DNA from 3 places in the Exiguobacterium sp. s28 genome. Region 2 is predicted to be linked to each of the others. Evidence: riboswitches for the same ligand, from Rfam matches in the RefSeq annotation. Region 2 holds a riboswitch; each other region holds the start of a gene.

Region 1 (2,322 bases), on a different contig from region 2:
TGTCATAATCGTCGGCGATGTTCGCGGCGAGCGGACCAGCCACGAGAATCGAAATCGTGTTGTTCGCCGTCGCGACGTTTGTCGCACTGACGAGCCCGGCGATGCTCCACTCCGCGCCGGCCCGTCTTTTAATTCGGGACGTGAGCGCGTCACGCAAGTACGTGAGTCCGCCGTTATGCGAGATGAGTCCGACGAGCCCACCCATGAGCAATGTCAGGAGTGAAATCTCGGCCATGCCCATCATGCCGTCCGCCATGGCGGTGACGTACGTGGTGACGGCTAGACTGCCGTCCAACAGACCGATGATGCCGGTCAGGGCGATGCCGCCGAGCAAGACGAGGATGACGTTCATTCCCGTCAAGGCGAGCACGATGACCGCAAGGTACGGAATCAGCTTATACCATTCAAACGCTGCCGGCTCGATGGTCGATTCACCGCTCGATAACACCGATAAGAGGACGATTGTGATAAGGGCGGCCGGGAGAACAATCCAAAAGTTGGTTCGGAATTTGTCACGCATATTGGTACGCTGGGTCCGGACGGCAGCTATTGTCGTGTCCGAGATGAACGACAAGTTGTCCCCGAACATGGCACCACCGACGACGGCAGCCGCCGCGATGGCGATATTGACGCCACTTTCTTCGTGGATACCGAGCGCGATCGGGGCGAGGGCGGCAATCGTGCCCGTCGACGTTCCCATCGCCATCGAGATGAATGCCGCGATGACGAATAAACCGCTCAGTAGAAGCGAGGACGGTAAAAATGTCAGCGCCGCATTGACGGTCGCGTCGATTGCGCCGATTGCTTCGGCGACACTCGAGAACGCTCCGGCGAGCAAGAAGATGAAGACCATGATTAAAATGCCGGGGTTCCCCGCACCTTGGGCGACACGCTCGACCGTCTGAGTGACGCTGCCTTTCGTCATCAACGCCGCGACGATGACCGCGATCAACGCCGCGATCAGGACCGGGAATTTATAAAAGTCGTTATAGTAGATGCCTGCCCCGATAAAGAAGACGAGGAAGACGAGCAAAGGCAATAGTGCCCATTTGTTAGCTGTCGGTTGTTCCAATCGATTCACCTCATTCATAAAATAAAAAGAGAGCCTTCTGAAAAAAGGCTCTCTCTACAAGAAAACACTTTTTTCATCTTTCGAGCAGACTGCTCGCTGGATTTGGCACAGGTTACCCGCTGCCGAGACGTCACTGGGCCAGTCCCTCAGTCTCTCTTGATAAAAAAGTTGTGATATTTAATTATAAGACACGTTCCCTAACGTACTTGTTTCAAATCCGCTTGTCAATAGCAAACCCCCACGCGGTGAACGTGGGGGTGAGTCAGGTCGTTAAGAAATTGTAATGGGCGACGCGGTTGCGTCCGGCGTACTTCCCGCCGACGTAGAGGGCCCGGTCAGCGTTACGAATCGTATTGTCGAGGCGTTTGTCACCGAACGCCTGAATCGTGTCGACACCGATCGAAGCGGTGACGGGGATATCGATCCCGTCGACGTGGAACGGTTTGTTCTCGATTTGTTGCCGGATTCGTTCGGCGATTTCGATTGCCTGTTCGACATCGCAACGGTTCAATAGCAAGATGAACTCTTCACCGCCGTAACGGGCGGCAAAATCTTCGGTGCGGAGTGCCTGGCGAATCCGCCGTCCAAACTCTTGGAGCACACTGTCCCCGACTTGATGTCCGTGCACATCGTTGATTTTTTTGAAAAAGTCGATGTCGAGCATCGCGACCGAAATCGGATACATCGAACCGTCCGAGATTTGTTGAATCCCGTATTCGTAAAACGCGCGTGCATTGGCGAGGAGCGTCAAGCTGTCGGTCCGACTTTCCGTGTAAAGACGGTCGCGCTCATGGCAACGGCTGATCGTCCGGTTGAACGACTTGAGAAGTTTGACGATTTCACGTTGGATGGTCGGGGGATACCCATAGACGTGTTCACCCGTCATGACGAGCCACGTGCGAATCCCTTCGATCTCCTCGGACCGAACCGAGATGAAACTATGATAGTCGTCGTCAAATTCGTTCGACAGTGGTGCGTCCCATTCGAAGCGCATCTCATATTCGACCGAGGCTTCGTTCGGATAAGCGTGATCGAGCAAATCGAACACGATGTGACGGTCAATCGGCTGACGCGTCTTCAAATCAAAGTAAAGCGTACGGTCGAACAGTTTGAACTCGACGAACCCTTCGTCGTACTCGTTGAGTCGTTCACATTGACTGAGGAAGACCTCAATCGCTTGCGCCTCGCTTTGTGACAACGACACGGCTTCTTTTGCCTCATCATATTGTTCAATCAACGACTTGAAGGCG
Region 2 (2,322 bases):
GACTTCGACAAGGTCGATGCCGCTCTGTTTCAACAGCTCGGTCGTCTCACCGTATAATGCTTGTTCTTCTGTTGATAAATCAGCTTTGACGATCCCGACACGCATCCCGACCGCTTGGCGCTCGTCGAGGCACGTCCGATACGGCGGACCGGCCGGGAGGTTGAGTGTCGCCGGGTCCGCCGGGTCTTCCCCTACCATCACCTCAAGTGCCCTTACCGCGTCTTCGAGCGTTCGTGCCATCGGTCCCGCCGTGTCTTGCGACCGCGAGATCGGGATGATGCCACTCCGACTGATGAGGCCGACGGTCGGTTTGATGCCGACGATGCCATTGTGCACGCTCGGATGGATGATGGAGCCGCTCGTCTCGCTACCGACAGCGAGCAGTGTCAGGTTCGCTGCAACCGCAGAGGCCGAACCTGAGCTCGAACCTCCGACATCGAGCTTATCCCCATATGGATTGAGCGTCTGCCCACCGACACCGCTCCAGCCGTTCGGCATGCCCTCGGTCAAAAAGTTGGCCCATTCGGACAAGTTCGCTTTCCCGAGGATGATGGCCCCGCTCGCTCGCAGGTTTTGGACGAGATGGGCGTCCCGGCCTGCGAAGTGATGCGCGAGGACGACGGCCCCGGCCGTCGTCTTCATGAGTCCGGCTGTCTCGACATTGTCTTTGATCAGCACCGGGATGCCGAGTAGCGGCAAGCGTAGCCCGCGACGAAATGCCCGGTCAGCCGACTCTGCCTCGAACAAGGCGTCCGGGTTCACTTGAATGACCGCCTTCAGTTTGTCGTTAAACTGGGCGATCCGGGTCAAATAATAGGCCGTCACGTCACGCGCCGTAATTGTTCCTTCTTTATATCCGCGATGGGCGGTTTCGATATCGAGTTCCATAAAATCAAATGTGTCAGTCATATTGATTCCTCCTTTGGTCACTCGATGGTATTCGCTATCGACACATGATTTCCTGTTTTCGTTCGCCAACGAATGTGTAACTTGGTACACTGAAAGAAAAAGGAGGTTACTATGAACCGTTCGTACGTACTCGTCTTATTGTCCGTCTTTGCCTTGTTCTTCTTACAGTTATATGCCGGGGACGCCCCGTATACGTTACCGCTCTCCATCGTGCTCGTCATCCTGATTCTCGGTGCCACCTTGCTCCAACTACGGCGCAAGCCAAACCGTTGACGCCGCTTCAAATCTGATGGTATGATGCTGTCACCAACTACATATCGATATCTTGAGTGAACGAGAGACCTGGCTCTATGACTTCACAGCAACCTGCTACGGCAAGGTGCTACTACCAGCAAGGCGATTGCCTTGGCCGATATGACAGAGCGCTCATGTCGATGACATGGGCGCTTTTTTTGGGAATGAACATGAGGGGGACTTATTAATGGAAAAAGCAACATTCGCAGGCGGCTGTTTTTGGTGCATGGTGACGCCGTTCGAGGAACAACCTGGCATCGAGTCGATCGTATCAGGTTATACGGGAGGTCACGTCGACGATCCGACGTATGAACAAGTGAAGACAGGGACGACAGGACACTATGAGGTCGTCGAGATCACGTTCGACCCGACGCTGTTCGCTTACGAGCGACTGCTCGAACTGTATTGGATTCAGACCGATCCGACCGATGACGGCGGTCAATTCCAAGACCGAGGCAGTCAATATGCGCCGGCCATCTTCTATCATACGGAAGAACAACGTGTGAAAGCAGAGCAGAGTCGCGACGCGCTCGCGGCGAGCGGACGTTTCCAACAGCCGATCGTCACGAAGATCTTACCGGCTGACACGTTCTATCCGGCCGAGGAGTACCATCAAGACTTCCATAAAAAAAATCCGGCCCACTATAAAGAGGACCGGAAAAAATCTGGGCGTGACGCATTCATCGAACAAGCCTGGTAAGCGAAAGACGGGTCGTCTGACCCGTCTTTTAGCTTTTGGCGATTCCGAGCATGAATCCGGCCACGACAATGAGGCCGATACCCATAAAGACGAAGACACGTTCTTTCGTCGTCTTCTCTTCTTTTAATAGATAGATCCCGCCGAGCGTCGCCACGACGACGTTCAATTGCGACAAGGCGAATGACGTCGCGATTCCGACTTCACCGCTCGACACGAACAGCCCGAAGTTCCCGATCCCCCAGGCGATCCCGGCCAAGATGTTTTTGAACGTCTTCGGATCGAACTTCTTCACATCTTTCTCACGCAGGCTGAACAACAGCGCCGCGACGAACATCCCGACCGACTGTGGCAATATCGCCGTGATCCCGTCGACCTCGAAATAGTTCGTCAGGACGGCGTACGTCACGTAACCGATACTC
Region 3 (2,322 bases), on a different contig from region 2:
GTGCCGAACGTGTCGACTGCGATCGATACCGGGTGGGCAACGCCGATCGCGTAAGCAAGTTGAACTTCTGCTTTATCAGCAAGTCCCGCTGCAACGAGGTTTTTCGCTACGTAACGAGCCGCGTACGCCGCTGAACGGTCAACTTTGGTTGGATCTTTACCTGAGAACGCGCCGCCGCCGTGGCGAGCGTAACCACCGTACGTATCGACGATGATTTTACGTCCTGTAAGGCCTGCATCCCCTTGTGGTCCACCGATGACGAAACGGCCAGTCGGGTTGATGAAGTATTTTGTATCCGCGTCGATGAGTTCAGACGGGATGACCGCGTCGATGACGTGCTCTTTCAAATCAGCTTGGATTTGTTCGAGTGTGATGTCTTCGGCGTGTTGCGTCGAGATGACGATTGTGTCGATGCGAACTGGGTTGTTCGCTTCGTCGTATTCGACCGTCACTTGTGTCTTACCATCAGGACGAAGGTAAGCGAGCGTGCCGTTCTTACGAACTTCTGCCAAACGACGTGACAATTTGTGTGCGAGTGAAATCGGGAGCGGCATGAGTTCTGGTGTCTCTTTTGTTGCGTAACCGAACATGAGACCTTGGTCACCAGCGCCGATTGCATCGATTTCTTCTTCAGTCATTTGTCCTTCACGAGCTTCAAGCGCTTGGTCGACACCTTGGGCGATGTCTACCGATTGCTCATCAATCGATGTGAGGACAGCACAAGTCTCTGCATCAAAACCATATTTTGCACGTGTATAGCCGATCTCACGAACTGTTTCACGAACAACTTTCGGGATATCCACGTAAGTTGATGTTGTGATCTCACCTGCTACGAGCACGAGACCTGTCGTGACAGATGTCTCAGCCGCAACGCGGGCGTTTGGATCTTCAGCTAAAATCGCATCCAAAATCGCATCTGAGATTTGGTCACAAATTTTATCCGGATGTCCTTCCGTGACGGACTCCGAAGTGAAAAGTCGACGGTTCAAGTTTGCCATTTCGAAAAACCTCCTATAATAAGGGTGATGTGTGGACGGTACTCGTTCCCCTTACGCGTTGCTTTGGGACGGTAATGAAAAAAACCTTTCGCCATGTTCAATGGGAAAGGTTGAATCGTTCTTCCTTACCCTCTTATCGTTCGAAGCTTGCGCTTCGCTTCAGGATAGCACCTTTTCCGAATAACAATGACAAATCGGACGGTTGCTGGGCTTCGTAGGGCCTTGTTCCCTCCACCGCTCAGAATAAGAGTATCCGTTACGAAGACCATCATATAAATGACACCCCGTTCTGTCAAGCGTATCGACTGAATTCGTAAAACTTTTCACGAACTCGCAATAGTTATGTTTGTGAAATATCAAACATTTTTTTGTCGGTTTTCGATTTTGTACTATGACCTGGTACAGAATATGTTAGAATGACAGTGTAAGAAAGCGCTTACTTTAAAGGGTAAAAAAGGCTTGTTTTTGATTAGTATGTCACATATAATAAAAATGTCATACTAATCAAACGCGGAAGTATGCGGATTTCATCCACATCTATTTAGGGGAAAGGTGGGATTCAGGATGGCGACAACGCTCCTGAAAATTGAAGAATTAATTAAAGGTGCCGACATGATGCGGAACTTAACGGTTCCAGAATTGGTGGAAGAAGCCATTCGCAACGGGGAAGGCGTACTGACGAAAGACGGGGCTTTATCGGTCAGTACAGGTAAATTCACAGGACGGTCACCGAAAGACAAATTCGTCGTGCAAGATGAAGTCAGCAATCATTTAGTAGACTGGGGTCCGGTCAACCAACCGATCGCAGAAGAGAAGTTCACGGCACTGCTCGATAAAGTGCTCACGCATCTCGAGACGAAAGACAAGCTCTATTATCTCGAGGCGTCTGCCGGGGCTGACGAGCATTATACGCTTCCAGTGCGGGCCATCACAGAATACGCGTGGCACAACTTGTTCGCGAAACAGTTGTTCTTGCGCGAATGGCCGACACAAGGTGCCTTTGATCCGTTCACGGTCATCTATGCACCGAGCTATAAGGCCGATCCGGAAGTCGACGGGACGAACTCCGAAACGTTCATTCTCGTCTCATTCGCCAAACGGACCATTCTGATCGGGGGAACAGAATACGGCGGCGAAATTAAAAAATCGATTTTCTCAGTCATGAACTTCCTGTTACCGGAACAGCACGTCTTGTCGATGCATTGCTCGGCGAACGTATCGGATGCCGGCGAGACGGCTCTCTTCTTCGGGCTATCAGGTACCGGAAAGACGACGCTATCGGCCGACACAGAACGTCATTTAATCGGGGACGACGAGCATGGTT

What was found. A riboswitch is a leader RNA that binds a small molecule or an ion and turns the genes downstream of it on or off. The one in region 2 is predicted to bind S-adenosylmethionine.
Region 1: it holds a riboswitch for S-adenosylmethionine, as region 2 does, so the genes downstream of both, KNP78_RS06760 (Na+/H+ antiporter NhaC family protein) here and msrA (peptide-methionine (S)-S-oxide reductase MsrA) in region 2, are expected to answer to the same signal.
Region 3: it holds a riboswitch for S-adenosylmethionine, as region 2 does, so the genes downstream of both, metK (methionine adenosyltransferase) here and msrA (peptide-methionine (S)-S-oxide reductase MsrA) in region 2, are expected to answer to the same signal.

The regions. Positions count from the first base shown of each region.
Region 1 covers NZ_JACSLL010000004.1:166,996-169,317, forward strand. Annotated here, with positions in the region: gene KNP78_RS06760 (Na+/H+ antiporter NhaC family protein) at 1-1,090, opposite strand, end outside; SAM riboswitch class I at 1,143-1,238, opposite strand; gene KNP78_RS06765 (GGDEF domain-containing protein) at 1,335-2,322, opposite strand, start outside.
Region 2 covers NZ_JACSLL010000005.1:117,828-120,149, forward strand. Annotated here, with positions in the region: gene KNP78_RS07665 (amidase family protein) at 1-909, opposite strand, end outside; gene KNP78_RS07670 (hypothetical protein) at 1,021-1,182, shown strand; SAM riboswitch class I at 1,227-1,327, shown strand; gene msrA (peptide-methionine (S)-S-oxide reductase MsrA) at 1,391-1,903, shown strand; gene KNP78_RS07680 (GRP family sugar transporter) at 1,932-2,322, opposite strand, start outside.
Region 3 covers NZ_JACSLL010000001.1:306,148-308,469, forward strand. Annotated here, with positions in the region: gene metK (methionine adenosyltransferase) at 1-998, opposite strand, end outside; SAM riboswitch class I at 1,129-1,248, opposite strand; gene pckA (phosphoenolpyruvate carboxykinase (ATP)) at 1,563-2,322, shown strand, end outside.